2 regions of the Thalassotalea sediminis genome follow, and region 1 is predicted to be linked to the other one. Evidence: riboswitches for the same ligand, from Rfam matches in the RefSeq annotation. Region 1 holds a riboswitch; the other holds the start of a gene.
What was found. A riboswitch is a leader RNA that binds a small molecule or an ion and turns the genes downstream of it on or off. The one in region 1 is predicted to bind thiamine pyrophosphate.

Region 1 (16,562 bases):
CTTTTTAACGCATACGGCGGGTTATGCACCGCAAGTTCGATTCTTTACTAAAGAGAATAAGTTGGGGGCGAGCTTCTATTCGCAAAATCATAAAAAGACCAAGCAACTGATCTTAAATAATGTGCCCTTTGTTGTTGGACGTAACGCTAAGCACATGTACAGTGATACCGACTTTATGTTGCTTGGCATGTTAATAGAAAGAATAACGGGGCAGGCATTAGATGCTTATGTTGAGCAACATATATACCAACAACTTGGGCTAACCGACACATTATTTAACCCTTTAGATAAAGGTAAATATAAACAACAGTTTGCAGCAACCGAAGTTCATGGCACAACCAGAGGTGGTCGCGTTGATTTTAATAATGTGCGTGAATATGTGCTGCAAGGTGAAGTACACGATGAAAAGGCTTATCACTCTTTTAGTGGCGTAGCTGGGCATGCCGGTTTATTTTCAACAACGTTGGAAATTGGTGTGTTGATGCAAACGCTTCTTAATGGTGGTGGTTATGGCGATAAACATTTTTTTGATCGACGTATTTTAGATCAATTTACCAAACCAGCTGATGGTAATGGTAGCTTTGGTTTAGGTTGGCGTCGAAGTAATAACGGTGCATTGAAGTGGCATTTTGGTCCTTATGCCAGTGCCTATGCTTATGGTCACACAGGATGGACAGGAACCGTTACAGTGATAGATCCAGAGCATGATTTAGCAATAGTTTTGCTAACGAACGCACGTCATACATTAATTGAAGGTGATGATAAGCATTACAGTTTCAAAGGAAAGGAATTTGAAACTGGAAAATACGGCAGTATTATTTCATTAATTTATGAAGAAATTTTAAACACAATGTAATTAAAACTATTAAAGTTTTAGCTACATTATTTCACAATGACGCTTTTCGGTGGGCTTATTATTTAGCCCACTTTCTAATAAAACATGGCTGAATAACATCATGTCAGGCATAATCTTCCCGTTCATTCTTATAAAAGAAACTTAATAAAGTAAATAATAGGAAAGATTATGATCCACAGTATGACAGCATTTGCTCGCGTTGAAGTTAAAGAGGTGTGGGGTAACGCCATTTGGGAAATTCGCAGTGTTAACCAACGATTTTTAGAAAACTATTTTCGTTTACCTGAACAATTTCGCAGTATTGAGCCCGTATTACGAGAGCGTTTTCGTAAAGCATTAGCACGCGGTAAAGTAGAGTGTGCTTTACGTTTTAATCCAAACCCTTCAGCGAAAGGTAAACTATCACTCAATAAAGAACTTGCAGCGCAGTTGTTAGAACATGCAGGTTGGATAAACGAGCAAACACTTAATAGCCAAGTAAACCCTGTAGAAATTATGCGTTGGCCGGGCGTAATGGAAACTGAAGAAGCAGATTTAGATGTTATCCAAACCGATATATTAAAAGGTTTTGACCAAGCACTGAAAGACTTTATTGCTGCTCGTGCAAGCGAAGGCGAGAATATGAAAGAACTCATCGAACAACGCCTTGATGGCATTGTAGTGCAGGCAGAGAACGTAAAAGCGCATATGCCAGAAGTTGTACAATGGCAACGCGACCGCATTTTAGAAAAATTTAATGATGCAAACATAGAACTTGATTCACAGCGTGTAGAACAAGAGTTGGTATTACTCGCTCAAAAAATGGATGTTGACGAAGAAATTGATCGTCTGTTTAGCCATGTAAAAGAAACTAAAAATATTCTTAAAAAGGGTGGACCACAAGGCCGCCGCCTCGACTTTATGATGCAAGAGTTCAATCGAGAAGCGAATACATTAGGCTCAAAATCAATTAACGCTGATATCACCAATTCAGCTGTCGAATTAAAGGTATTGATTGAACAAATGCGTGAGCAGATCCAGAATATAGAATAATTAAAACATTCAAAGCCAGTGTAAGCTGGCTTTGAATGTTTTGGTCCTCATTATTTGTTAAATACTTTTATTCTTTATTTAATTCATCTTTAATTTCTTCGAGTAATGTTAAGGCGTTTGGGAAGTCAAAGCCGTTTACTTTGTCTGCCAGCGCGTTTAATTTGGCTAATTGCTGTGTGTCAGTGAACATTGTTGTTAGTTCTTCTACTAAGTCGATTGCGTCAGTATCGAAAGAGGAGAGTGCATCGCTAAGCTTTATTATTATTTCGTTGGCTTTTTCTGGATCATAGTTGTTAGTCGTAGCACTAGTTTGCCATGCTGCATTTTCAATACCTGTTAATAATTGTGTTAAATTCGCGATCAGTGATGCTTGTCGAGACTCAAAATCATCAGCCTGTTGCTCGAAAGCTTGTTCAAGCTCCATAGCTTCTTGATAAATCTCTTGAGCACCAATATTACCAGCGGTACCTTTAAGGGTATGAATAAGTCGCTGGGCTAATTCAGTGTCTTTGTCTTGTAAAGCTTGAGCGAGTTGTTCTGCGAAATTTTTATGGCTTTCATGAAAGCGTTTAACTAACCTTGCAAAGAGCTTTTTGTTGCCTTGCATGGTCTGCAAGCCACGTGCCTGGTCAATACCTGGTAGTTGCGGTATAAAAGTATCATCCTGTGCCGTTGGTATATCTGTAGCGTTTGTCGTTGTTACATCGCCAGTGATATATTTAGACATAACAATAAACATATCATTAACGTTAATAGGTTTAGCGATGTGGTCGTTCATGCCAGCATCAAGCACTTTTTCCTTGTCGCCAACCATAGCATTAGCCGTCATTGCGATAATAGGTAGCGACTTAAATTGTTCCATTTTACGCAGTGCCTTAGTGGCAGCGTAGCCATCCATAACCGGCATTTGGCAATCCATTAGTACCAAATCAAACTCTTCTTGTTGAATTTTTTCAATGGCTTCTTTGCCATTAACCGCTAAGGCCACGTTTATATTGTTCAGTGTTAGCAGTTCTATCGCTAGTTCTTGGTTTATTTCATTGTCTTCTACAAGTAACACTCGTGTACCTTCTAGCTTTTCTATTGCTTTTTTCGCTAGCTCTTCTGAGGTATCTATATGTTTTATCTTGGTTACTTCTTTACCCATTGCCATGAGTATGCAATCAAGCATACTTGAAGGGGTCACGGGTTTGGTTAGAAAACCACTGATCGACAAGCCATCTGCCGCATTTGCTGCTTCATCTTTACCGTATGCGGTAGCCATAATGATTGATGGTACGTTTTTTAGTTCTACGGATTGTAAAATATGCTGTGCAACCTCCACACCGTCCATTTCGTGCATTTTCCAATCTACTAGCACGAGTTGATAAGGGTCACTATTATCTGCGGCTTTTAAGGCGTTTAAGGCCTGTTGGCCTGTAGCCGCTTGATCAACTCTAAAGCCAAATTGCGTGAGCATGTTAGAAAAAATATCACGTGCAGACGCATTATCGTCAACGATTAACACATGTAACGTTCCTAGTTCTGAAATTGCAGGTTTAGGCTGTGATGTTTCCCCTTTTTGAAGGCCTACTTTAACGGTAAAACAGAACGTACTACCCTCACCAGGTTGGCTATCTACCCAAATTTTGCCATCCATCATATTGGCAAGTTTACGACAAATAGTCAGGCCTAGTCCTGTACCGCCATATTTTCGTGTAGTGGAGCTATCCGCTTGAGAAAACGGCTGAAACAGTTTATTGCGTTGCGCTTCATTCATGCCAATGCCACTATCTTTTACTGAAAATTGTAAAATGGCGTGCTCATTTGTGCTGTGTTTTTTACGCACCCGTACGACAATTTCACCACCTTCGTCGGTAAATTTAACGGCATTGTTACCTAGGTTGACCAGTATTTGTCCTAATCTAAGTGGGTCGCCAACTAGCGCTAATGGTAAGTCAGTTGCCATGTCATAATGCAATTCAATGCCTTTTTCTTCGGCTTTAATACCGACAAGATTGGTAAGATTATCCATGACATCTTCTAAACGAAATGGCACGTTTTCCATATCCATTTTACCGGCTTCAATTTTTGAAAAGTCGAGAATGTCATTTATTATGCCAAGCAATGACTCAGCACTTCGACGTACCTTTTCAATGTAATTTCGCTGTTTACGATCGAGTTCTGTTTGTAGGGCGAGATGGCTCATACCTATTACGGCATTCATCGGTGTACGTATTTCATGTGACATATTGGCGAGGAAATCTGATTTTGCCTGATTGGCGGCGTCAGCTTCTAGTTTTGATTCTTGCAATTTTTCTTCGAATTCTTTTCTTTCAGTAATATCACGAGAAATGCCTAAAATACCTGAAATTTTGTTGTGTGCTGCACGTAAAGGAATTTTATAGGTGTCTAGCAATACTTGGTGTCCATCTGGGTAGGTAACCCATTCTTCGCTTCGATAAATATCGCCTGTTTCAACCATCGCTTGATCCATTTTGCGGAAGCGTTCGGCATCTTCTTTAGGATAGATGTCAAAGTCAGTTTTACCGATAAAATACTGTTTTTTCACATCAGCGAATTTTTCGTAGGCCTTATTAGCATCGATATAGTGACCTTTAAGATCTTTTGCCGAGATTAAGTCAGGAATATTGTCAAACAGTGATTGCAATAGCGCTTGTTTTTCCTCTATTTGCGCTTTGGCATTCAGCACTGCTTGTTCCGCTGCTCGTTGACTAGTGACATCGCGAATACCAGCAATAATCAGCATTTCATTGTTTATTTCAATGGGGTTTAAATTTATTTCGACAATCAGTTCATCACCGTTTTTAGTGAGCGCCACAATATCTTTTCGTGTTGTGATATTCATTTGTTTAGGGGATTGAATATAGCGCGTAAAATGTTTAGTACTGAGTTGGTTTAATCTTTCTGGTATCAGTAATGTGATATGTTTATTAACAACATCTTGCTTTTCGTAGCCAAACACGCGACTCACTGCGTCGTTAGTTTCTATAATATTGGCGTCTTCATTTAATACAAATAATGGCTCTGGCGTTGCGTCAAGTAAGCTGCTAATACGTTTTTGACTTTTTTGTAGTTCTTGCTGGCTTGCTTTTAATTCTGAAATCTCTATCGCTGCCCCACCAATACCAACTATGTCACCTTTACTGTTATACATTGGAAACTTATGACATAAATATGATCGGCCAGCACCTTTGTCGCCTTGACCTTCATCTTCGTATACGAGTACTTCACCATTTTCAACAACCTCTTTGTCGTGAGCAATGAAGTGTTCGGATGTTTGTGCGCCAAATAATTCAGTGTCGCATTTGCCCAATACTTCAGATTCTTTTAATCCTGTTACTTCCTGCCACAGTGCGTTAACCAGTAGATATTTACCATCTATTCCCTTCAAAAAGGCAACCGCTGGTAAGTTATCAAGAAAGTCTTTCGTTTGTTTTTGTGCGTTGGTCAAGTCTTCAAGCGCTTGACGGCGTTCGGTTATGTCACGTATTGCACTTGCAACTAGCAATTTACCCTCTGATTCGATGGGACTTAAACTAATCTCTACGGGAATACTTTCTCCATGTTTTGTTAAAGCTTCAAGGGTCATATTTTGCCCCATTGCTCGGGATTCTGGAGCTTTAATATAGGATTTACGGTATTCACGATGACCTTTTCGGAGGTTATGCGGCAATAAAATTTCGATAGGTTGGCCAATAATTTCATCTGATTCGTAGCCAAAAAGCTCAATTGCACGGGTATTTATGAGTGTAATAAGCCCATCTGCATCTGAAATTATCATCGGATCGGGGGCCGATTTTATTAAATGATAAAATTGCGATTGGCTTTTACTTAGCTCAGCTGTGCGTTCACGCACTTTATCTTCTAACTCATCTTTTGCGTTAAGTAATGAGCGATTGGCTCGCTCACCAATCCACGCACCGATAGCCGTTAAGCTTAGTGAAAGGAATAAGGTGACACCGAGTACCGACGTCAGTGTATTACGTGAAATATCATAGGCTTCAAGTGCTTCTGATTTTGAAATTTCAGTAATGATGCCAATACCAAGCTGATCATCCCAAAGCCAAGCACCTAACACTGGTGTTCCTTGATAGTCATTGTAAGCGATCGTTCGAATGCCTTGCTTACCGGCTAAAACGGATCTTGCTGCAAGTGTAAGCATGCTGTCGGTTTCTACAGCATTATTTGCCACACTTACATTTAAAATACTTGTTTGCTTGTCTGCAGATAATTTTTCATGGGTGAGCGAAGGTGTGTAGCGACTCTCAGAGATCATTAAACCTTGCTGATTAATTGCATAAGTATCGCCTGAAGATCCAACGCGGCCTTTATGTAAAATACGCGAAAAGGTTTCTCGTGGGTCAACAGCAGCGACGATAATTGCAATAGCCTTACCTTGGTAATCGAGCACTGGTGCAGCAAAATATAACATCGGCATTTTTGTAACTGGGTCATTAACCGGCGGAATAAAGATGGTTTTACGATTGAGTATGGATGTTTTAAGTAATGGAAAAATGTGTGCTAACGATGGTGTGTTTTCGAAAACAGGGGTGCCGTCTGCGAGTAACATATGTAATTGCCAGTCTTCGTTGTTTAAGTCGTTTTCTCCGAGCAGGTTTTCTAGGCTTTTCTTTTGATTTTTTGGTTGTGCGCTCGTTGTTTGTTGAGTTTTTGCCATTAAGGTATTTAAGCCAGATTCATTGGCAATAATGGTTAATAATTGCTTGCGTCCTGCAATCCAATAATTGACAGAATCATGAGTTGCATCAAGTACCGTATTCAATGCTTGTCCAACTCGATGTTGGTAAACGCTTTGTTCTCGATTCAGTGAATTCCAAGCAAGTGTAAGTACAACAATGAGTACCGCTGAAATTGCTAGCATTGCGAAAACGCGAAGCCTACCCGATTGATAGAAAGTTAAAACATCACCACTTGTGCGGCTTAAATACATCACCAACAGTAGTAAAATTAGCGCGATACTTAATGTAATGACAACTAGCCTGAAAACTGGAATATCATCTTCAATTTGAATAGATTCTTGGCTTTGATTATCAAGTTCAATATCAATCCATTTGTTACGAATTTCGTTATGTTGCGCGGGTGTTATCGTTGCTAAAATTTTATTTAATATACTAACGAGCTCAGGCCAATCTTTACGCACACCTATTGTCATTTCGAAGGTAAAGTCAGTGCTAAAGTTGACTTTTAAATTGTTGAGTGAAAGCGAATTTATTCTTTCTATTGTTGAAAGTTGATTGGCAAGCATGGCATCCAATAAGCCATTTGATACCAGTTCTACGCCTTCACTAATAGAATTTACATAAACAAAGTGAACATCAGGGAATTTTTTCTGTGCCCATTCAGCATTCGCATAGCCTTGAATAACACCCAAGGTTCTAGTACCAAAATTTGCTAAACTTTCTAAGTCTTGCTCATCTTTTTGCGTCACCACAACGGTTGGTACGACTAAATAGGGATCGGTAAACAAATATAGCTTACTACGCTCAGGTGTTTTATTAATAGCTGAAATCAGGTCGATTTTGCGCTGCTCACCAAGTTTCAATACCTCCGACCATGATGGTGAAGGCTGGTAGACTAAATCGGTGGGTAATTGCGTTTCTATAAGCGCAAGGTAATCCGCAATCATACCTGATTGATTACCATCGTTATCTACAAACTCAAATGGTCTCCAGTTCGGATCGCCACTATAACGGGCTACTGAATTGTTACTTAACCATGCTTTTTCTTGAGCCGTTAATGTTAACGTTGTCTCTATTTGGTCTTTAAGATTGGTTGTTCTATTATCGGCGAATATGACGAAGCTTAAACTGACAAAAAGCGTAATCAACGCCATTTTGGTATAGGGGCTAAACAATGGGTGTTTCATTACTTAACCTCCGCTACTTTTGATATAAAACCATAAGAGTTAAGAATTTCCTGATATTTTTCTGTTTGAATAAACTCTTGTAAAGCTTGTTCAAAAACATTTACTAACGCTTTTGCTTCGGGGTATTTGTGGGAAATAGCGATATTTACTGGCAATTTGTATACAACCGGCGATATCACTTTAAACGCATTGGCTACGCCTAATTTTTGCGCATAATATAGAAAAAACTGTTGGTTGTTGATAGCGATATCATACTTTCCAGACAGCAGGCCTCTCAGCTGTTCATCTGGGTCGTTTACTAACACTTTTTGTAAATAAGGTGAGCTGTCAAAGTCATTGCCATAAGTCCAACCACTGATAGTGCCAATATAGTAATCGCTTAAGCTTGACAATTCTCCGTTGTAAGTAATGTTGCTGTCTGCTCGTACGATGAGATCTTGCGTTTCATAGACATGCGCTGTGCGTGTAAAGAATGCGAGTTTGCGTCGTTGTGGAGTTCCCGTAAGATTAATGACCATATCAACTCTGCCATGCTTTACTTCTTCAAGTAATTTTTGCATGTTGGGGTAATGATGAACCTCTATGTCGTAGTTTAAGGTTTTCGCGAGGTGTTGAGCAATTTCGTATGATGCACCTCGAATAACATTGTTTTCATCAATAAAATAAAAAGGAGGGAATTCACCAGGAAAGCCAATCTTTATGACGTTTTTACTATCTGAATCCACAGAGTACGCAGAAATTGGTATACACAGTAATAATAGCGCAATCATCGGCGCGAATAGTTTTTTAAATGTCCACATCTTAATGACAATCTACATCTTTATAGTGTTGTTGGATTTCTCTTACTTTCGCAATACATTCAATAAAAATTGGTACTAGGTTTGGATCAAAATGTTCACCGGCTTCGTCCAGTAGTAGTTGAATTGCTTTTTCTTCTGACCATGCTTTCTTATAAGGGCGTTCGCTAGTAAGCGCATCAAATACGTCAGCAATAGCAACAATACGACCTGATAAAGGAATTTCCTCACCTTTAAGACCATGTGGGTAGCCAGTACCGTTCCATTTTTCGTGATGGGTGATGGCGACTTCTTTCGCAAGTTGTAGTAAGGGGGAAGGGTGTTCGCCAATAATATCTGCACCATATTGTGCGTGTTGTTTCATGATCGCCCATTCTTCAGCATCAAGTTTGCCAGGCTTTAGTAAAACCCGATCAGGAATGCCAATTTTGCCAATATCGTGCATTGGCGCGGCGTTGTATAATAGTTCACACCATTCTTCTGGTTGGCCCATTGCTTGTGCTAAATAACGCGAGAACCAGCTCATTCGTATAACGTGCATACCGGTTTCATTATCTTTGTATTCAGCTGCTCGACCCAAACGACGGATAATTTCAACACGTGTATCGTTGAGTTCTTTAGTGCGTTCTTGTACTAAGTTTTCTAAATGCTGTGCTTGGCTATAAAGTGAGAGTTGTGACTTAACGCGTGCAAGCACCAAAGGAGGGCTTATGGGTTTAGTGATATAATCTACGGCGCCAATTTCGAAACCATGCTCTTCGTCATGCGTATCAGATTTTGCGGTAATAAATATTACTGGTATTTTAGCTGTATCTGGGTCTGATTTGAGGCGTTTACACACTTCATAACCGTCCATATCAGGCATCATTATATCGAGTAATATTATGCTGGGTTTCTCAGTACCATTAGCGATGCCTAATGCTGTTTCTCCATTTAATGCTGCCTTGACACGATAATCTTTTTTTAGAATACCCGTAAGTAATGAGATGTTGTCTGGCGTATCATCTACGACTAATATTGTTGCCTTATCGTGCTCTGTCATACTTCCCCTCGATACGTTCCCGTCAATATTAATGCGAGAGTGGGGCTAGTACCTCTCCCTGATAAATAATATAGCTAGAAACAAAATTCCATCTGTTATTGATAAAAAATTAGCCTACTAATTTAGAGATTAGCAGACTTTTAAAAATTGGTAAATTTTGCCAAGGCTGTATAAAAAGAATGTATTACGAAATTTTTCACTGCTGTACACTCACTTAGTAAGCGCTTTCTTTTTATTTATTACTGTACATTTGTCTTAATCTTGGTAGTATCGCCGCCAAACCAAGGGGTGCAATACATTTTATGTTGTCATTGCTGAGAAATATTACCCTTATTACCTGATGCGGATAATGCCGATGTAGGGATGGTTAATTGCTGATTCTTATACTGCTCGCTTTGTAGTTAATCTCAATTGCTCGTTCCTGCGTTGCCAAGTTGAGAGTGAAATGAAGTTAACACAAATATCTATTGCGATTGCCTCGCTAATCTTTGCCCCAAATGGCTACACTGCCGATGACGTAACAAACGACTCTTCTGATCTTATAATTGATGATGTTGAAGTGATCACGGTACAAGGTGATTATCGCGCAACAAATTTACAGCAAGCACCAGCCTCTCTTTCTGTGTTATCTAGCCAAGATATTGATAATCGTCATGCCCAAAACTTAGAAGATATCATTGGCGCTGTGGCGAATGTAAATTTCGCCAGTGGTTCACAACGCGCACGTTATTATCAAATTCGCGGTATTGGTGAGCGTAGTCAGTTTAAAGAGCCGATTAATCAATCTGTTGGTGTTTTAGTAGACGATATTGATCTTGCGGGAATTGCGAGTATTTCATCAACATTCGACATGGAACAAGTGGAGTTTTTTCGAGGACCACAAGGCACTAGGTTTGGTGCAAACGCACTTGCGGGCCTTATTTATATGACGTCTAAAGCGCCAAGCGACAGCTTTGAAGGTGCCGTACGCGCAAGTATTGGTAATTACGGTACCTACGGCACATCTTTCATGCTATCAGGTCCGGCAACAGACTCGGTTAATTACCGAATTGTTGCTGAAAAAAATATGAGTGATGGTTATATGGAAAACCAATACTTAAACGCCGATGATACAAATAACCGTGATGAGTTAACTTTACGTGGTAAGTTGGCGATTACTGCAACAGAAGACTTACAAATTGATTTAACATTACTATATGCAGACTTTGACAATGGCTACGATGCCTTTTCTTTAGACAATAACCGTACAACCTTGTCTGATCAACCAGGCTTTGATCAACAACAAACACGCGCGTTAAGCAGTAAATTTACCTACAGTGGCTTCGATAACACGGAGATACTAGCAATTGTTACTCATGCTGATTCTGATTTGGCTTACGGGTTTGATGAGGATTGGAGTTATGCGGATATTCATCCTTGGTCGTATGCTTCGACGGATTATTATTATCGTGAACGTCAAAATACTACCGCCGAAGTGCGTTTTGTGTCGAAAACTAATCATAAAATTTTAAAGAATACCACCGATTGGGTTATTGGTTTCTACGCTAAGAATGACCAAGAAGCATTAACCCGAGAATACACTTACTTAACGGGTGATTTTACTTCAAGTTTTGACGCCGATAATTATGCGGTATATGGACAATTAGATAGCCAATTAAATGAGCAATGGTCACTGACCTCAGGTTTACGTCTTGAACAACGCAAAACCCAATATGACAATAGTGATAACGTCTCTTTTTCTCCCAGTGACTCTATTTTAGGTGGTAAGTTAGTACTTGCTTATCAAATTGATTCGGCATCAATGGCGTATGCTTCTATTAACCGTGGCTTTAAAGCAGGTAGCGTCAACAGCGATGGTAGTTTAGCTGAACACTTGCGTAAATTTGAGCCTGAGTTTTTATGGAACTACGAACTTGGCTATAAAACGTCTTTTTTAAACGATAAGGCTTTTTTACGCACTGCTGTGTTTTATATGGATCGCGATGATATTCAAATAAGTAGTTATCATCTCGATGAGCGTAGCGATGGTAGTGCTGAATTTATTAGTTATTGGACGAACGCAGCGCAAGGAAAAAACTACGGTATTGAAACCGAGCTTTCTTGGGACGTAGCAGATACGGTAAATCTTTATGGTAGCCTTGGTTTACTTGACACTGAATACCAAGGTTTTTCATACGAAGATGGTAGCGTCGAAACTGGCAGAAAACAGGCGCATGCACCTAATTATCAGTTTAGTTTTGGCGTGAACTATTATCCAAGTGAACAGTGGCATGTAAATGTGGGTGTTGACGGCAAAGACAGTTTTTACTTTTCAGACAGCCATGATCAGCAATCAGACAGTGTTGCATTAGTGCATGGTTCAGTGAGTTATCAACAGCCTAACTGGCAAGCAAAAATTTGGGTACGTAACATGTTCGATAAAGATTATGAGACGCGTGGCTTTTATTTTGGTAATGATCCACGCGATGGTTACACGCCTAAAGCCTATTATCAACTCGGTGAACCTGCAGTATTTGGTGTAACCTTGGATTACCAATTTTAACCTAGCTAAAGCTGAGGAGTTTGCATGAACATTTCAATTGAAATTAGCCTATATCCGCTAGCACAAGAAAAGTTTAAACCTGAGATCTGGGCTTTTATTCATAAATTACGTGCCGTTGATGGTTTGAAAGTTGTTACTAATGGTATGAGTACGCAAGTGTTTGGCGAGTATGACTTAACTATGCAAGCCGTCATGCGTGAAATAAAGCATGTACACCAAACAGTCGATTCTGCGGTGTTTGTTTGTAAGTTTATTGGCGGCGATCGCTCACAAGTAGAAGCAGAGCATTAATGCAAACAACGTTCGAATACTACATGTCTTTACCTTTATGGGAAATTGTAGCGGTTATTGCTTCATTGATGTATGTCGTTTTAGCCGCACGGGAAAGTATTTGGTGTTGGCCTGCTGCATTAGTGAGTACTATCATATATGCAGTAATATTTTATGATGTTTACCTGTGGATGGACGGATTGCTGCAGGTTTATTATTTTGGTATGGCAATATATGGCTGGATGTGTTGGCGACAATCTGTAAATAAAGACACATTGGTTATTCAGCAATGGTCTTCAGTGTGGCATGTTAAAGCATTGTTTTTATTGTCGTTGGTATCTCTAGCCATTGGTTGGTTAATGGCTAATTACACGCCAACACATTTTCCATACATAGATGCAGCAACAACTGTATTCTCTGTGTTTGCAACCTATTTAGTGGCCCAAAAAGTACTCGAAAACTGGCTTTATTGGATCGTGATTGATGCGGTATCAATTTATCTATATCTTGCTAAAGACTTAACACCTACGGCGATGCTATTTGTTTTGTATGTTTTTATGGCAAGTTATGGATACTATCAATGGTTAAAACGCTATAAAGCGGATGGTAAAAACCTTATGAACGACTCGTTGCCATCTTCACGTTAATGATATTTTCCTTATGCAGCTAAGTAACTTAACTATTGTTAAAAAGATTAAACAACTTCCTTGTTTTGCGGAACAGATTTGTGAAGTTAAAACCATTGAACAAGGGTTAAGTGGACATAACTTTAAGGTAACGACCTACCAAGAAGATAAGCAAGCACCAGTAGACTATTTTGTGAAATGGTTTAATAGCCCAAGTGAACAGTCTCAAGTAGAAGTATCAACGACCCGGTTTTTTGCTCAACAAGGGTTATCTCCTCAAGTATTATATAGTTCACAAGATTGTTTGGTTTCCAGGTTTGTAGCAGGCGGTACTTTACAAACCCATTGGGAACAAGGAACATTATCTAAAGACATTTGCCTTAAGCAGACCGCACGTTTATTAGCGACATTACATAAGGTTGTTGTGGGTTCCTCACTGGAAACTTTTGATATGTCCTCGCTGCTGAACACCTTGCTTAATAATGCGACTTTACTATCAAGTGAACATGAATTACTGATACGAACGATTAATCAGCTACCTAAGCTTCAATCTGAAAAATCTCCGGTTGTATGCCATGGAGATGCTAACTTTAGTAATGTACTTAAAGAGACTCAACACCAGTTTTGGCTGATTGATTTTGAATGTTCGATATTAACGGATGCTGAATTTGATATCGCCATGAGTATTGCTATTAACTTGCTTGATGAAAGTGCCAAAGGTGTTCTTATGCAAGAGTATCAAAAGTTGTCAGCAGGATCGCTTGATGTTGATCTTGTTGATGCATATTTACCATATTGTTACTTGATCAACGCACTTTGGTTTATTGCGAAAGCTAAATGTGCTCCTCACGCAACTGGCCTTGGCTACAAAGCTAAGGAACAGTTGCTGTATTTTGATAAATGTGCAAACCTTCCCGTCTCTTTACAGCAAGCGCTTAATGCTTATCTAATATCATAAACATGTGTACTGAGTGATCCTACTCTATACTTAATGTTAATGGCTTTTTTGAGTCGTTTATTTGAGTAGTAAGATGACTAAAGTATCATTTTTCGTCAGTGTAATGTTTTTGGTATTCCACGGTACTGTGGTTAATGCCAACGGCATAGGTCAGTATGATCGAAAAGTAGAAGTGAACTACACCTTTGACGGAAAAACGTATCATTTTATTGGTGAATCACGTCTAAATGGCTTTATCTTTAATCAAAACGGAAATCAAACGGTCACTATTGCAACACTTGATTGGCCGCCCTATGTAGGTCGAGAGCTCTGTAATTTGGGATGGAGTTTACAACTTGCCGTCGCCATATTAACCGCGAAAGACTACCGTGTTGAAGTGTATTTTTATCCTTGGGTTCGCGCTGTAAAGCTCGTTGAAACAGGTAAGATTGATATCTTATTCCCTGAATACTTTATCGAAGACCATGCACCTTCTGATATTTTCTTGGATAAAAAAAGGCGTGAATTACTGGTTCAGTCTAATCAATTTATCGGGGGGAATATTTCACTGTTTAAACGTAAGAGTGACCCTTTTACGTTAGACAATGGGTTAGAATCTTTAACTGGCAAAGTAATTGGTGTGGTTAGAGGATATCAGAATACCCCCGAATTCGATGCCATGATGGATCAGGGGTTAATTTCTACTGTTGAAGCGATTGATGATGCCCAATTATTAAGGTTATTACTCGCTGGCCGTGTCGATCTTATTATTGGTGATGGTAAGGTTTTTAATTACGTTATTGATCATTCTGGTTTCGATGAGAAAACAAAGCAAGCTATCAATCAAACACTTATGCCTCTTAAACCTGTGCTTAAATATAATGCACTTTATTTTGCTATTTCGTTAAATTACCAAGGTTGGAAACCGTTATTAACGGATATTAATTTGGCCCTTATTGCGTTCGATTTATCAGGTGAAATGACCCGTATTTACGAACAGGGTAGCCAATGTGCAGGATCGAATAATAGCCATTAGCAATGACTAATAATGGCTATTATTCAGTTTGTATTTACTTACTTACCGGGGATAACTCAGCTGCCACTTTCGGCTCCCTCGCTTTACCCATTTGTAAAAGGCTTGGTAAGAAAATTAGCGTAAATACCGTACTTACACTCATCCCTCCGACAATAACTGCTGCAATGCCGCGATAAAGCTCTGCTCCAGCTCCTGGGATCATTAACAGAGGTAACATGCCACATATACTGGTCAATGTGCTCATAAGAATAGGGCGTAAACGTAACCTTACTGCTTGTTGAACGGCATCATGTCGTGTTAATCCTTCTCTTTCACCGATGCGTGTTTGATAAACGAGTAAGATCGCGTTGTTAACAACAAGCCCGAGCAAAATAACAAAGCCAATCATGGTTAATAAATCTAATGGTTGAAAAATTATCATATTGGTTATTTGTAGTAAGGCAATACCACCGACGGTTGCTAATGGAATGGTTAACACCACGAGTAAGCTATCTTTAAAAGAACGGAATAAAGCTGACATTAACAAGTACAGTATTGCTAATGCTAATAAGAAACTTTCACTCATGCTGGTTAAAGCTTCGGTCAGTGCTTCTGCAGAACCACGGTAACTTACTGCACCATTTTCAGGTAACTGTGCCATGATTGCTGGTTCAGCGTTTTCCTTAATTAAGGCGATTGCTTCTTCAAGACTAATGTTATCTGGCGGTGTTACTTGTAAGGTTATTGTACGCTTTCTATCTACACGTCTTATTGAACTTGGGCCTGCAGTACGAACAATATCAACCAACTCACCTACCGGCTGAATGCCTGCTTCTGGCGTGTATAATGGAATTGCCGCGAGCTCTTCTGGCGATTCCCAGTCAGTAGAGCGTAAAAAAACATCAAGCCGTTTTTGACCATTAAAGTAGTCGCCAACGTAAAGTCCAGTGCCTAACGCACGAGAAATGGAGGCAACCTGTTGTCGGGTCCATCCGGCTTCGGCAACACGTCGTTCATTAGGTATCATGCGTAATTCGGGTTCGGCAAGTGATAGCCCTGGAGATGGCTGCACTTGTGCACCTTGCAATGCCTGGCTAACTGCGCCGAAACCTATTCGTGCTGCCATTAACAATTGATCAACGTCGTTACCTTGAATGTCGATATCGATGCGTCGACCACCACCTAAATTGCCAAACAGCTCCTCTTGTGACGCAAAAGCTATGGTATCTGGAAAGCCTGCGAGTACTTCACCGTTTATGACATTAATGATGTCTTTAATTGTGTCAGCGTCTGCTGCGCGTCCACCCATGAAGCCAAAGTTGCCAAAGAACCCTAGCCAAGAGTGTTCGATTCTAGGTTCTTTTTCACCGGTTAAATAAGGCATTAATCGGCGGTTAATTTCATCGCTCATTTCTACACGCGCAGCAGGGTAACTTTGCCCAGGAGGCGGGAGTAAAAAAGCATTGAAGGAGTTTTGATTCCCTTTTGGTAGATAATCTACTTTTGGAAATAAAAAGTAACTGCCAGCAAAAGAAAACAACATTAGCCCGAATAC
Region 2 (16,562 bases), 120 kb from region 1:
TAAAGCACCTTACAGTAGGTAGTTATTTAGATATTGAAATGATCGTATTGCCTAGCAGGCTGTAAGGTCGTTAATGAGCTTGTCATAGTTGGCTTGACTTGTAATCGGTAACCGCGCTTTATCAATAGATGAGATTAATTGGTATGCTTGGCAATATTTTTGTTGTTGAAAATATACCTGACCAAGACGAAATTTAGTGAGTAGTGCCTTATTGTTATCTTGCGCTTGTTCAGAAAAGGTTAGCGCGTTTTTGAAATAAAAAGCTGCTTTATCTAATTGTTTTAATTGCTCATGGACATCAGCAAGATTGAATCTAACCACCGCTTGTTGTTGCTTATTGCCAAGTATGTCACTCCAATAAAGGGTCGTCTTCCATTGCGCTTCTGCTTCATTTAGTTTATTTAGTTTATTTGCGGTATGCCCTAAATTACCATGTAATTCCATTTGAAAAAGCGCGTTTTTACTGTCTTTATATTTTTTGGCTAAGTCAGATAAAAGTAGATAAGCCTGATTTTTGTCGCCATATTGCATTTGTAAATTAGCTAATTCTACTAAGCGCATAGGCGAATAAAAAACCTCATTCATCTGCTTAAGTAATGTCATGGCTTTATCGACGTATGTTCGTATTTTTTCTTGTTCTTCAAAAGCACGAAGTGATTTCGCATGATAAATATAAACAGTAATTTTAAAGGGTATGGGCAGGCTTTGTTGGTCTATCCATTTCGATGTTTCTTCCCTTAATTCCTTATTACGTTGTAAATTGAAAAGTGCAACAAAGCGATATTGCAATAAGTCGTATTTAACTAAATTACTTTGACTATATTTTGATAATTCGAGTTCAACATGCGATAAGCAATCGACAGGAGAAGTCAGACAAATATTCTCGATAGAGTTTTTTTTAACAGTGTCTGAAGTTGTATATGGTAAAGGATGAGCAACGACTGCTTTGAATATGCAAAGAGTTAGCCCTGCCCAAAGCAAAACTAACGTTTTTAACAATCGTTGCCCCATTTTTCATACAGCCGTTTAACTACCTAGTATACTCATAGTATTGATGTAAAAGTTTTTATCAACAACAAAAGTTGGATTTTTACTACTTATTTGTACATTTGTCCATGTCGTTGTTGGCGTAAGCCATTGTACTTTTTCGTTTATTTTTACTTTTACTGGCATATTAAAACCAGCTTTAACATTGCTCCAGCGAACGCGTAATTGGTCATCTTTTAAGAAATATTCTAAGGTAGGTACTCTATTGTCACGCAAATATTGATCAAATACGTTGGCGAGTGATTTACCTGTTTTATTTTCGATGTATTGTTCAATTTGCTGCGTTGTCACCGTTTTATGATAAAAAGTTTTACCTAGTCCACGCAGTGTTTCTCGCCATAATTCATCATTATCTACTAGTTGACGTATTGTGTGCAGCATGTTGCCACCCTTATCATACATATCGCTCGAACCTTCACTATGGACGTTATATTCGCCAATGATCGGTTTTTGGTTTTGTATGTTTATACGCTGACCAAGCGTATACTTGAAGGCTGATTCTTTACCATAGTGATATTCCAAAAATAAGCTTTCTGAATAATTAGTAAAACTCTCATGGATCCACATATCAGCAATATCTTTGCTGGTGATACTATTGGCAAACCATTCATGGCCAGTTTCGTGAACAATGATAAAATCAAAGCGTAAACCTTCACCTGTTAAGCTGCGATCACGACCTAAATAGCCATTTTGATAACCGTTGCCATAGGTCACTGAACTTTGATGTTCCATGCCTAAATATGGCGCTTCTACAAGCTTGTAACTATCTTCATAAAAAGGGTATGGGCCAAACCAATGTTCTAATGCTTCGATAGTACGTTTAGCATCTTTAAATTGTTTCTTCGCTTTATCTAGATTTTCACGTAGTACCCAATAATCCATATCAAGCTGGCCTTTTTCACCTTGATATTTTTCGCCAAAATGCACATAGTCGCCAATATTAATATTCACGCCATAGTTGTTAATTGGGTTAACGACTTGCCAGTGATATGTTTTGGTTTGTTTTTCTTTGTTGTGATCTATCGCTAACAGGCGACCATTTGAAACATCGACTAAATGCTCTGGCACTTCAACACTCATTTTAATACCACGATCAGGTTCATCGTAACCATGGTCTTTATTTGGCCACCAAATACTTGCGCCAATACCTTGATTGCTTGAGGCGATAAAATCCACGCCATTGCTGTCTTTTGACCACGTAATTCCACCATCCCAAGGAGCTCGTACTGCAGTTTTTGGCTGGCCAGAAAAGTGCAGTACAATTGCTTGTTCACTGCCTATCGGTTGCTCACTAATTGTCTCGATAAAATAGCTAAAACCATCTTTTTCTATTGTTAATGAGTCACCATTTTGTGTGGCTTTAGTAAGCTGCATTGGTGGCTGTAGTTCAATTTGTAAACGTTGTTTTTTATCCAAGACGCGGTAGCTCATGGTGTTAGTGCCGGTAATCGTGCGCACTTTTGGGTCTACTTCGATTGATAAATGATAATGACTTAAATCCCACCATTGTCTCTCTGGGGTGATAGAGCCGCGTAACACGTCTTGACGGGTTGTTTCACCATTAGTGCCAAGTAAATTGTCAGCCAATACTAAGGGAGCGTTAAGTGTTAATACTGCACTTAACATTAAGGTGTTCAAGGAGATTTTTTTCATACTCATATCTTCGTTGCTTGTCTGTGTATACTGTATAAACTTTTAAGAATGCTTCTATCTTAGCTTGAATTAGACTTGCAGGCTATAACAACATTCTCTAGAATTGTGGTGGTAAAAATCAAATGATATTTGTATTAAGCGTAACAAATACATTGGATGAATCTTGTCGGAGTGCCATTGGGCTGAGATCGCGAAAGCGGGATCCGTAGAACCTGATCTGATTAATATCAGCGAAGGGAACAAGCGAAATATTTCTAGTTTATATTCACTTGGTCTACCCAAACTCCGCCTTAATAAACAACATATTGTCCTGATAGTCACGACAATCTGTAATAGCAATTACAAGGTGAGAGCACATGAGTTCATTATCGAGACGCGAGCGTCGTCAACAAGCAGAAGCATTTTTACAAAACGTTTCTGCACAAAGCTATCCCAATTCAAAAAAAATCTATGTAAAAGGAAAACGCCATAACATAAACGTAGCTATGCGAGAAATCGCGGTGAGTGATACGTTTGTTGGAGGAACTGAAGAAAATCCTATTTTTGAACCAAATGAGCCTATTCGTGTTTACGATACGTCTGGCGTTTATACCGATCCGGAGATATCAGTGGATGTACATATTGGTTTACCTAAACTACGCGCTGATTGGATTAATCAACGTGAAGACAGCGAATGTTTGCAAGGAGCGTCATCTGGCTATAGTCAACAGCGCCTTGCAGATGAAGGTTTAGATCATATACGTTTTGATAATTTACCCAAAGTACGTAAAGCAAAGCCAGGTAAAAATGTCACGCAAATGCATTATGCACGTCAAGGCATTATCACCCCAGAAATGGAATATATTGCCATTCGAGAAAACACCAAGCGTGCTGAAATGAAAGATGAAATATTAAAACATCAACACGCAGGACAATCTTTTGGAGCACAAATTCCAGAGCAAATTACCCCTGAATTTGTCAGAAAAGAAGTGGCAGAAGGGCGAGCGATTATTCCTGCCAACATAAATCATCCAGAATCTGAACCGATGATTATTGGTCGTAACTTTTTGATTAAAGTAAATGCCAATATCGGTAACTCAGCAGTAAGTTCATCGATTGAAGAAGAAGTAGAGAAACTTGTTTGGTCAACTAAGTGGGGGGCTGATACGGTGATGGACTTATCAACAGGCCGCTATATTCATGAAACCCGCGAGTGGATCATTCGTAATTCACCAGTACCTATCGGCACGGTGCCTATCTATCAAGCGCTTGAAAAAGTAAATGGTGTTGCTGAAGATCTTACTTGGGAAGTATTTCGAGATACCTTGATTGAACAAGCAGAGCAAGGCGTTGACTACTTTACCATTCATGCTGGCGTTTTATTGCGCTATGTACCAATGACAGCGAAACGCGTAACCGGTATTGTTTCGCGTGGTGGCTCGATCATGGCGAAATGGTGTTTGTCGCATCATAAAGAGAACTTTTTGTACACGCATTTCGAAGATATTTGTCAAATTTGTAAGCAATATGATGTTGCTTTTTCACTTGGTGATGGGTTGCGTCCAGGGTCTATCGCTGATGCAAATGATGAAGTGCAATTCAGCGAATTAAGAACCTTAGGGGAATTAACAAAAATAGCCTGGCAACATGATGTACAAGTGATGATAGAAGGTCCTGGTCATGTGCCACTTCATATGATTAAAGACAATATGGAAGAGCAACTCAAGCACTGCCAAGAAGCTCCTTTTTATACGTTAGGTCCTCTAACAACAGATATTGCGCCTGGCTATGATCATATTACCTCAGGTATCGGCGCTGCTAATATTGGTTGGTACGGTTGTGCGATGCTTTGTTATGTTACCCCGAAAGAGCATTTGGGGTTGCCTAACAAAGAAGATGTAAAAGAAGGGCTAATAACTTACAAAATTGCTGCTCATGCTGGCGACTTGGCGAAAGGTCATCCAGGTGCGCAAATTCGTGACAATGCACTATCTAAAGCGCGTTTCGAATTTCGTTGGCATGATCAGTTTAACTTAGGGCTCGATCCGCAGCGTGCACGTGAATATCATGATGAAACATTGCCGCAAGAATCCGGCAAAATTGCACATTTTTGCTCTATGTGTGGTCCAAAATTCTGTTCGATGAAAATTACCCAAGATGTGCGTGATTACGCGGCTAAACTTGAAGCTGATAACAACGAGCATATTGAAATAAAGTTAATGGACGAGACTGTATCTGCGGATATTTCTGCCTTAGAGCATGCTCAAAAAGGCATGGCAGAGAAATCACAAGAATTTAAAGACGCAGGTAGCGAAATTTATCATGTCGCCAAGTAACAATTGTCAACCAAAAGTTGATCATGTTGCAATTGTAGGTGCGGGCTTGATGGGGCGGCTTACCGCGGTTTCATTAGCACGTGCCGGCTACCAGATTACTTTGATAGATAAAGACGATAAAAAGGGCCATCAAAGCGCAGCATATGCTGCCGCTGGGCTACTAACGCCACTTGGTGAGGCCATACATAGCGAGGCAAGCATTGTTAACATGGGTTTTGCTTCCTTGGGGTTGTGGCCAGACATTTTATCTTCATTATCAAGTTATACTTTCTTTCAACAGCAAGGATCAATAGCGGTTGCACATGAGCAAGATCAAGGCGACTTACAGCGATTTAGTCGTTATATAACGCACCATTATCAACAGCATTGTTTACAAAAACTCGATCGTCAACAATTATTGGCATTGGAACCTGAGATTAGTCGCCACTTTAATCATGGTTTGTATTTGCCTGAAGAGGGACAAATAGGTAGCCGAAAATTACTCATTGCTTTGGCGGCTGAAATTAGTCAATTGAGTGTTGAATGGTTAGCCTCTTCGCATGTATCTGCAATAATGCAACGAGATAATGGTGCACGCCTAACCATCAATAGCTTAACGCGAGATTTTGATTTGGTTATTGATTGTCGTGGTGCAGGTGCTAGAAAAAATCAGGCACAACACGCAATGCCATTGACTGACTTAAGAGCGGTAAGAGGTGAAATATTTCAGTTATTTGCACCAGAGGTAACGATTAATCGCCCCATACGGTTAATGCATCCAAGATATCAGTTATATATCGCTCCAAAACCTAATGGACATTATGTTGTCGGTGCTACCGAAATTGAAAGTGATGACCAATCACCAATGACAGTGCGGTCAGCAATGGAGCTACTCAGCGCCGCTTATAGTGTTCACTCAGGTTTTGCTGAAGCAAACATTCGTCAACATGTCAGCCAGCTTCGCCCTGCATTTAGTGACAACCTGCCACGTATAAACATTGATAATCGTGTTATCCACGTTAATGGCTTATATCGACATGGCTTTCTTATTGCGCCCGTTGTTTTAGCGCAATTGACGCATGCAGTAGAAGCTGTCATTGGAAATAAGGTTAACACTAAATCTCCTTACCAACATTTACTTCCGGTTCAACTACATCATGAATATATACATTAATGGCCAAGCCGTTACCTTAACAAATCAGAGCACGATTACAGATGCACTTCAGTATTACTTATCTGAAACACAAAAAAAGCACAGTTTTGCTGTGGCATTGAACTGTGATTTTGTCGCCAAATCGGACTATGCACAAACGTATCTTACTCATAATGATGCGTTAGATGTGTTGTTTCCTATTCAAGGGGGGTAAATATGTCTTTATCCATTTATGGACAACAGCTTAACAGTCGTTTATTGATCGGAAGTGCGTTATACCCATCACCTGAAATAATGAAAAAGGCGATTATTGCCAGTGAAGCTCAAGTCGTTACATTATCCTTGAAAAGGCAGAATCCACAGGCGCTTCATGGTGAAAAAATATGGCAATATATACAAGAAATTGTGCAGGAAAATCAAGGTCATTTGTTACCAAATACCGCAGGCTGTAAGTCGGCGAAAGAGGCTGTTACTTTGGCAAAAATGAGCAGGGAAATCTTTGCCACCAATTGGATTAAACTTGAAGTGATAGGAGATGATTATAATTTGCAACCAGATGCCATTGAACTGCTAGTGGCGGCAGAACAACTGATTGCTGATGGTTTTCACGTTTTACCCTATTGCACCGATGATTTAGTGTTATGCCAACGTTTATACGATTTAGGATGCCAAGTTATTATGCCTTGGGCATCGCCAATCGGTACGGGAAAAGGGCTAATGAACCCTTACAACCTTGAAACAATTCGATACAGGCTGCCTAATGCAACTTTAATTCTAGATGCTGGCATAGGCAAACCTTCCGATGCTTGTTTGGCCTTAGAAATGGGTTATGACGGTGTACTATTAAATTCGGCTGTCGCTTTAGCTGACAACCCAGAATGTATGGCGAAAGCTTTTGCATTGGCGTTACAGGCAGGAGAGCAAGCGTATGTCGCGGGTATTATGGCAGAAAGACAAACGGCTCATCCAAGTACACCTACGTTAGATACACCTTTTTGGCATCATCATGGCAAATAATATGATAAAACCGATAATTTGGACGATAGCGGGGGCTGATTGTTCTGGTGGTGCCGGTATCGCAGCAGATATTAAAACAGGCCATAGTTTACATGTTGAAGTATGTCACCTTATTACGGCGAATACTGTGCAAAACGCGGCCAAACTATTGTCTATAAATCCTGTTGATATTGCACTACTTGCTCAACAAGTTGAAGTGCTTAAAAACGACAAACCTCCACGTGTGCTCAAAATTGGATTGTTAGTATCAATTGAACAACTTAATTGGCTTAAAAAACTTATTGGTGAATTAAAGTTAGAAAATCCGTCACTGATCGTCGTGTTAGATCCCGTTGGTACTGCCAGTGTTGGTGGGAAGTTATCAGCGCTTGAACCAAAAGACTATCATGCACTTTTGCCTTTTATTGATGTCATCACACCCAATATTGACGAAGCAAAAGCTTTAGTTGATGCACCATTCGCTGAAGTAAAAACACTAGCAAGTACACTTGCTGAGCGAGGCCAAAATACTGTCGTTGTTAAAGGTGGCCACAGTGATAATGAAACGGTTGTTGATGTTGCTTTCGATCAACGGGAAAATCGGTGGTATCAGCTTGAGTCGCCTAGAATTAACACCCGTTATACTCATGGTGGTGGTTGCAGTTTTGCCATGGCGCTTGCGTCATATATTGCCCATGGTTATTTGTTGCGCGATGCCTTTACATTAACAAAAGCATTTATTAATAAAGGTATGCATGTTAATCGAGGTAAACTTGATTACTATGGTGCATTTGAGCAGCCATTGGGCGAACTTAATGCAGAATACTTTCCTCAAATAGAATCTTTAATCAACGATAGATACACAGAGTTATCGGCATTTCCTTCAATCGGCAGTCAACAAGGTGATCAAGCATTAGGGCTATATCCTGTGGTAGATTCGCTGGCGTGGTTGGAAAAACTCTTGCCACTAGGGTTAGAGATTATTCAATTACGTATTAAAGAAAAATCATCAGATGTTTTGAATGCAATAATCGCAGAAGCGGTTAATTTGAGTGCGCGTTATCATACGCGACTTTTTATCAATGATCATTGGCAACTTGCGATTAAGCATGGTGCATATGGGGTTCATTTAGGGCAAGAAGATTTACTAGAAGCTGACCTAGCGGCTATTCATAACGCGGGTATTCGTTTAGGGATCAGTACGCATGGTTGTTATGAATTTTTGTTGGCTCAACAGCTCCGTCCTTCTTACTTGGCTATTGGCGCAATATTTCCAACGAAAACCAAAGATATGACCGGACAAATCCAAGGTCTAGATAACTTAAGACAAATACTTGCTATTGCAAAGCATGTGCCTGTGGTCGCCATTGGCGGTATTACTCTTGATAACGCGCGAGCAGTATTGGAAACGGGTGTAGATTCAATCGCTGTGGTAACAGCGATCACTGAATCAGCGTGTTATTCACAAGCGGTAACTAAATTTCAACAATTGTTGCCACCTAGTACCGCTTAATGTTTTAGTCGTTATTTTACCATTGGTTGGCGTTTCATATAGGTCATGGAGCGCCATAACCATTCTAGCGGACCATACGTAAAATACTTCAACCATAAGGCACTGATAATCGCTTGTAAGGCAATAGTGATAATGACCAAGAGCATTTGTTGTGAACGTTCTATTTGGCCAAACAACCCTGCCCCATAACCATAAAAAAGCGTAGTAAAGATAACGGAATGCATAATGTAGTTAGTCAATGCCATTTTTCCTAAGGGGGCTAACCAAGAAAATACTTTTTCGAACCAAGCCTTTTGATGAATCTTAACCAGTAAGCCTAGATAACCAGCACAGAGTACGTATTGACCAAGAAAGAATAAATTCCCACCGACAGCTTGAATTTCTCGCGCGGCTTTAGTTGCAGGATGCAGACTAATGAAAACACCTGAAATGTTTAATGCGAGACCAAAGAATAAACCACCATAACATAGTGTGTTAAAAAAACGTTGATGCTTTTCATGCTGCTGTATGCGTTTGCTCGCAACAAGCCAATAACCCACCATAAAAATGGGTAGACAAACAAACAGAGCAAAAAATGGTGTGTTACCTAGCGCTCGTAAGGCTTTATCCCAACGGTGCTGTGTTGCTTGCCAGTAATTACCTTCAGTGAAAATGCGCGTTTCTTCCATTGAGCGGTAATGGCTTTTTTGTTTACGCTCAAATTTCTGGTCTATATTCTCTGCGATGCGCTCTGCGCTTGATTGCTCTTTACTGGGATTAGCTGCGGCTTGCACTGATGCTTGTGTATTTGTTTCTTGTAGTGATTCGACGCTAGTTTCAGTGGCGTCGCTTTCTATCTCGTCATCGCCTTCAGATTGTTTATTTAATGCTTCATATGCGTCTTTTGATAACAAAAAACTTCCTGTGGACTTTTCTTGTTCAATACGTTGGTTTACTTGGTATTCAATTTCGGTATTTTCTTGCCATATGTCAGTAATTTTTTGGTGGTCATGCGATACACCATAGCCAATACCGCCTACTATTCCGACAACGAAGGGGAGCAACATGAGGCTAAAACCCGTTTTGGCAAAAGCGGTTGGCGTGTTGAATTTTGATAGTTTTTGCCAACGTAATAGATACACAAAACCAAGTAATAACATCCCTGCTACGGCATAATCATGAAGAATATCGCCACCCCATAGAAATATAAGGTGCGCCATACCTATAATAAAGAGTACAGACATGCGACGTGTGAACCAAGCACCAAAAGGGCGCCCGGCTTCTTGTGCTCTAATAAGCATTACCGCGAATCCCATACCAAATAGTAACGAAAACAGTTTATAGAATTTGCCTTCTACAAACACTTTTACTAGCCAACTTGCGCCATAATCTAAGCCAGTTTGGTTATAGTCGAATTGTAATAAGTCAGTATCTGGACGATTAAACCATTCAATATTCATAAATAATATGCCGATCAAGGCAAAGCCTCTAATAACGTCTAACATATGAATACGTTGGGGGTTTTTAATGGGTGTTAAGCCTGCTTGCGTTGTGTTCATCATTTTTATTTTTATCATTGAAGAGGTAATTAAAGTTTAGCAAAAAACACGCCGTTAACTATGTTGTTGAATTCTATTGTTATTTTTTTGTGTTGCCCAGGGTGTGTTGTCAAAATAGCGAAATAATACTGCAATACACCCAGTATTGAGTCATCTCGCTAAATAGACATTCGTTAATGGCTTATCAGTTCTATTTTGGGTGACCAAGAACGCCATTCTTTTTTCATTGATTGATGCAGTTTAAACGTTGGCGGTAGTACTTGGTTACTTTTTGTCGACGGTTTTGGAGTTGCAAAAGCAATACCACCAGACATAATCGTTTCTAACGATTCAGACTCAATAGTAACGCCAGCAAACAAACCTGCTTCCATATTAAAGCCACTGGTATTCCAAAATTGTGTTTCGCTCGTCACTAACGTGCGGTATCGCTTTTCGATGTTTACATATATATTTACTTTATCAGCACTTTCGGCCAAATCTATACCAATTACGCTGCCTACTGGCACTTGTTTATAAAGTACAGGGTTTCCTACGCGAACAGATCCCAAAGAATTTGCAACCAAGGTAATATTTAATCCAAAAGGCAAAGCAGTTATCGCAGGTGGTGAATTAGTGGCAATAAAATCTGCTTTAGGGGGACCGTTGCCGGGCGATACGGCGATGAACCCTCCTTGCAAAGCGGCACCAATATGTTTATTGCCAACTAAACCGAGTTTTGCTTCTTCGTAATAAAACCTTGAGCCTTCAACCGCAAACTTTTTACCATAGTCATTTAGGTATCCATAGGCTATTGCACCTTGTGTTTGGCTTGCGAAGTCAACATATGAAATAGTGCCTATTTTTTGTTGATGAAATTTAATACTTAGTCCAGGTTTTAAGCCTGTAATGCGAGCAAATTTTATCTTGATTGCTTTACCTGCCATTTTTGCTTCATCGAAATCGCTAAAGAGTGTAAAGCGCTCACCCTCTTGGGTTATTGGTTGTGCATCTGATTTAGGATTATAAAAACTTAACCCTCCACGCAAAATAGTTTCTGCGGATTCTGCATTCAAGGCGAAGCCCGTTAAGCTAGTTGTTATTGTTAGGCCGCTAGCGCTATAAAATCGAGTGTGGTGATTAATAAGGTGCTGATACTGTTCATAGATTGAAATAGAAATGCGTGTTTCATCGCCTGCTTCACTTAGCGCTAAGCTGTCAATTCTTCCTACTTCAATACCTTTATAGTCAATAGGGTTGCCAGGTACGAGTCGAGTACCTGTAGACGAAATAAGTGTTAACTGCAGCCCTCTTGCACTGGTATCTAAAGCCGGAGGGTTTAAATGTAGGACAAATTTGTTAGTAACCTCGCCTTTCCCTTCTGCAACCGCAATATAATTGCCGCCAAATAGCGCATCAGTATCTGTGATACCTGAGAGTGACAACTTTGGATCGACAAGCCAAAATTTGGTTGAGCTTTTCAGGAGGTAATCAAACTCTGGTAATAAACCAATGGCGAGCTGATGGTATTCTTGACCATGTGCTATTGAATGTACTGAGCCAATAACGTGACCACGATAAATTACACGGGTACCCATTTTTACTCCCTTTATATCATTAACGGAAAGGGTGATAGGGAGTGACTGTTTAGCTATTTTTCGATTAGCAAGTAGAGGGAATACATCACCATTTTTTACTGGTTGAGTAGAGCCTTTTGTTAGGGTGCCAAAAGATATCCCTCCTGCTAATATAGACTGTAGTGAATTAGCTTTAAGTGCTAGACCTTGTATACCTGCTGTTACTTTGATGCCACTGGTATTCCAAAAGCGTGTGTTGCTTGTGACATACTGTTTGTATTTTTCTTTAATATGAATATGAACGAGCACTTCTTCGGAGGTTTTATTTTCAATGGCTTGAATAGAACCTACAACTTGTTTCTTGAAGTAAATATTTGTGCCCACTTTGAGTGAGCTCATTTTGTTGGTTGTTAACATTAAATGTAAGCCAGGTTCATCGTATGTGTAGGCAGGTCGATGGGCATAGACATTAAATGTTGTTTGAGGTTCGCCTTTAAGTGAGGGCCTTAAGCTTAAATGAGGCCCTTTTAATAGCGTGTGTAAATTGGTCACGCCGCCAAGATCAAATTCAGGTGTTACTGTATAAAATTGAGAGTCACTGGTAAGGTAAGGCACAACTCGAGGGCTGACTTTAGCAAGCGCGGTAATTTTTCGAGTTTTCGGGTCTATTTTACTAAAGGCATCAATAACCCCTAGCGTTAACCCTTGATATTCTATTAATGCGCCGCGATCGATACCGGTATCCCAATCTAACATTAATGTTATTTCATGCCCCATTTCAGCCGTTTGAAAGTCTGGATGTAGTACAAATTCATCGCCTGACTTGGCAGGCGGCAAGGGGGTAGAAAATTTAGGATCGTCAAAGGCAATGCCCCCCGAAATAATTGTGCCAATTGATTCTGTTTTGACTTTAATGCCTGAGGTTAAAGAGCCAGTAAATTCAAAGCCACTTGCATTCCAAAAAATTGAATTTTCTTTTACGAGATAAGCATGTTCTGGCTTAATAAATACTGAAATATCTACTGTGCCATCATCAATGTTGTATTGGACGCCTGATACATTACCAACAGGTATTTGTTTAAAAGTAACAGGTGAGTTTTTATTAATAGAGCCAAGAGATTGCGTTTTTAGGGTTAGATGCAGACCTGGGGTCGATTTCTCAAGTTCAGGGGCTTCATTTAACGCGACAAAAAAGCGTGAAGGATTACCTCTGTGTTCTAGATCTGGTTGCACTCTAATATAACTACCAGAGAGTAAAGTATCTAAACCTGTTACTCCTTGAAAAGACACATCTGCTGTGACATACCAAAATTTAGTATTATTCGTCAGTAACTCTTCACTGCTCGAAACCATTTCAATTTTTACTAATAAGCTTTGTAGATCATCAGTCACTTCTACTTGTCGAACAACCCCAATGGGTAGACCTTTATATCTAACCTCGGTTTTACCAACGACAATGCCGCTAGCATTGTTAAATTGTACAGTGATATACACGCCACGTTCGTAGACTGCTTTGATCAGCAACCATGCTCCAAATAATAAGGCGATAACGGGTACAAGCCAAACAGCTGAAACCCCTTCTTTAGGAGAAATTATCGCATCAAGTGGGCGATGTTCTTTATTGCTCATAAACTTGCTCTTTAGTTAGGGGCTTATTATCCCACAATAATCTGGGGTCAAAACTATTTGCCGCCATCAGGGTCGCTATTACCATTAATGCGAAATAACTTGCACCGATCGCCACTTCAATATTACTGAGAAAACCTAAATTAACGACCGATGCCATAACGACAACAACAAAAACGTCAAGCATTGACCAGGGACCTATTTTTTCAACGATATGAAATAAATGGCTTTGCCTTTTAAGGTTTATATTAGTTTTATGTTTCACGTTATAGATTAAGATAAACAAGCCAATAATTTTTCCCAACGGAATGATAAAACTAGCGATAAAAATAATGATAGCAATTGGATAATGACCGACCTGAACAAACGCAGAAATACCTTGCAAGATAGTGGAAGACTCCGTTTTACCTAAAGTATTTAACACCATCATTGGATATAAATTAGCAGGTACGAAAAGGACTAAAGCGGTAATTGTCCATGCCATTGTTTTTTGTATGCTATTGGGTTTACGTGCGTGAAACCAGTAGTGACATCTTGAACATTGTTGTCGTTCATTGTGCATTTTATTAACTTTTTGACATCTTGGGCAGCTACCGAAGCCTAATGATAACGCTGTTTTATTCATGGGAACGCTCCAATTCGGTCCATAAATAACGATAATCAATGCAAACAGATAGCATTGTGGAACACATTAACAGCATGACTAAACTTGCAATTCCGGCGCCAATGGCAACATCAGCAATGTCGACCAATTTGTATAATGACACGATAACACCGAGAAAAAACACATGAATCATTGCCCAGTTGTCGAGCAGGTGATAGGAGCGAAAAAAGACCATGAGAAAAGGCTTATTAATGTTGCGTTGTAAGCAATATGTTAGATAAAAAGCTGTAAATAGTCGGACAGCGGGCACAACGATAGTGAAAATGAGTACGCAAAATGCAATCAGGTAGAACCCGTTGTTCGTTAATAGCGTGATGCATTCTAGTAAAGATGTTTGATGGTACTTTCCTGCGGCATAAATACCCATTAGTGGCAATTGCGTTGCTGGTAACAACAAGAGTAACCCTGCAAGTGAAATAGCTTGGGTTCTTTCAAGGGAGTGCTTTTTAGGCACGTAAAGCACTGATTGGCAACAAGGACAAATTGCCTTTTCCCCAGAAGAAATCTGCGGAATATTTACCAGGGTGTCGCATAATTGGCAAGCAATTAATGTGTCAGTGTTTACCTGCATTCTCGCGTTTATAACCCATTGTAAAATTAGAATTAATTTTTAGTTTATGTGATCCTCGTATAATCGCAACAAATTTTGTTCACAAAAAAAGCAGCACGAATGCTGCTTTTTCTTTACTAATGCTTTACTACTTTAATGTAGATGCATAGTCTGCAAGTGCTTTAATTTCTTCATCTGTTAACTTAGCAGCAATGTCTTGCATCATGCCATTAAGGTCGTTTGCACGAGTACCAGAGCGGAAAGCGTTAAGTTGTGATGCTAAATAACTCGGATGTTGTCCACCAATAGCAGGGAAGCGTGCACTGTCCATGCCTTTACCGTCGACACTGTGACATGCAATACATGTCGTAATACCACGTGCAGCATCACCGCCAGTGTATAGCTCTTTACCAAGTACGTTAGCTTTAGCAGCAACAGGCTTTAATGTTTGAGAAGCAAAGTACGCCGCGAGGTTTTGCATATCGTCTTCACTCAATGCTCCGACCATACCAGCCATAATTGCGTTATCACGCTCGCCTGACTTAAATTCTACTAACTGCTTATACAAGTATGCTTCGCCCTGTCCAGCAATTGACGGATACATTGCATTTGTTGAATTTCCGTCGGCATTATGACATGCAACACATGTTGCTGATTTAGCTTTACCGAGTGCAACATCACCAACAAAGTTTTTAACTGCAACTTTACCTGTAGATGCTTTGACGTCACCAACTGATTTAGGATCTTCAAAGTATGCACCTAGGTTAGCAATATCTTCTGTTGATAAATTTGCAGAAACTTGATTCATCGACGCGTTGTGGCGTGACTTTTCTTTAAAGTTTTTTAACTGCTTTTCAATGTATTCAGGATGCTGATTTGATAGGTTTGGATTGATTAATACCTTACTATCGCCATCTTTACCGTGACAAGTGATACATGCCGTTATACCACGATCTGCATCACCATGTTCATATAATGCTTTACCTGCAGCGGCGTCAGGAATATATTTTGGCGCTGGTGCGGCAGTAGCTGTTTGTGCTGCTGAATCACCATCACTAGGTGCAGAACCGTCAATACTAAACGAAGAGAAGTAAGCTGCTACATCAGCCATATCTTGTTCTGAAAGATTTGCTGCCATTGGCGACATTAATGCATCTTTACGATCGCCAGCTTTAAATGCTTTTAATTGTTTCACGATATAGTCAGCGTGTTGACCCGCTAGGTTTGGGTAAGTATCAGCTGTACCCATACCGTTACTACCATGACAAGCTGCACAAACAGCTGCTTTTGTTTTTCCGGCTTGGGCGTCACCCGCAAAGGCATTGGCTTGAGACATCATGCCCAACCCGATGACCATTGAAAATAAAACGTTTTTCATGGATTGCTCTCTGTTTTAAATTGCACTTGATTCATAGCCAATCAAGCATCGTTCAAAGTTTTTTAATTATCGCGGCATTTTACACGAATACAAAGGCTTTTTAAGCCTGTCTAAGAAAAAAACGGTAAAAAAAGTAAGGTTTTCACTAATTTTTTTCAAAAACAGATATAATAGCCCACTAAATTAAGAATTAAAGATGGAAATGGTTTTGTCTACTTTTGCAGTCAATTTAAATAAAGCATCCTTTGTGATCAGTGCTCCAGATATTCGAAAATTACCAGAAGACACGGGTGTTGAAGTTGCGTTTGCCGGACGTTCAAATGCTGGTAAATCAAGTGCTTTAAATGCATTAACAAGGCAAAAAAGCCTGGCGAGAACCAGTAAAACGCCTGGTCGTACGCAATTGATCAATGTCTTTGAAATAGCAGAGCAGCATCGCTTAGTTGATTTACCCGGTTATGGTTTCGCAAAAGTGCCACTTGAGATGAAACTCAAATGGCAGAAAGCGCTAGGTGAGTATCTAGAAAAACGTCAAAGTTTGAAAGGGCTTGTGGTGTTAATGGATATTCGTCACCCTTTAAAAGACTTAGATCGCGA

Region 2: it holds a riboswitch for thiamine pyrophosphate, as region 1 does, so the genes downstream of both, thiC (phosphomethylpyrimidine synthase ThiC) here and QUE09_RS16310 (TonB-dependent receptor) in region 1, are expected to answer to the same signal.

Annotation. Positions count from the first base shown of each region.
Region 1 is NZ_AP027361.1:3,586,492-3,603,053, reverse strand. It holds gene pbp4b (penicillin binding protein PBP4B) at 1-856, shown strand, start outside; gene QUE09_RS16330 (YicC/YloC family endoribonuclease) at 1,025-1,888, shown strand; gene QUE09_RS16325 (PAS domain S-box protein) at 1,956-7,778, opposite strand; gene QUE09_RS16320 (substrate-binding periplasmic protein) at 7,778-8,578, opposite strand; gene QUE09_RS16315 (response regulator) at 8,580-9,617, opposite strand; TPP riboswitch at 9,892-9,998, shown strand; gene QUE09_RS16310 (TonB-dependent receptor) at 10,063-12,159, shown strand; gene QUE09_RS16305 (hypothetical protein) at 12,184-12,450, shown strand; gene pnuC (nicotinamide riboside transporter PnuC) at 12,450-13,076, shown strand; gene QUE09_RS16295 (phosphotransferase) at 13,090-14,013, shown strand; gene QUE09_RS16290 (substrate-binding periplasmic protein) at 14,087-15,028, shown strand; gene QUE09_RS16285 (efflux RND transporter permease subunit) at 15,063-16,562, opposite strand, start outside.
Region 2 is NZ_AP027361.1:3,710,874-3,727,435, reverse strand. It holds gene QUE09_RS16805 (hypothetical protein) at 1-3, shown strand, start outside; gene QUE09_RS16800 (tetratricopeptide repeat protein) at 52-999, opposite strand; gene QUE09_RS16795 (M1 family metallopeptidase) at 1,027-2,700, opposite strand; TPP riboswitch at 2,858-2,956, shown strand; gene thiC (phosphomethylpyrimidine synthase ThiC) at 3,057-5,015, shown strand; gene thiO (glycine oxidase ThiO) at 5,002-6,168, shown strand; gene thiS (sulfur carrier protein ThiS) at 6,152-6,361, shown strand; gene QUE09_RS16775 (thiazole synthase) at 6,364-7,164, shown strand; gene thiE (thiamine phosphate synthase) at 7,154-8,656, shown strand; gene QUE09_RS16765 (DUF418 domain-containing protein) at 8,668-10,197, opposite strand; gene QUE09_RS16760 (PqiB family protein) at 10,368-13,376, opposite strand; gene QUE09_RS16755 (paraquat-inducible protein A) at 13,366-13,998, opposite strand; gene QUE09_RS16750 (paraquat-inducible protein A) at 13,991-14,608, opposite strand; gene QUE09_RS16745 (c-type cytochrome) at 14,736-15,965, opposite strand; gene yihA (ribosome biogenesis GTP-binding protein YihA/YsxC) at 16,168-16,562, shown strand, end outside.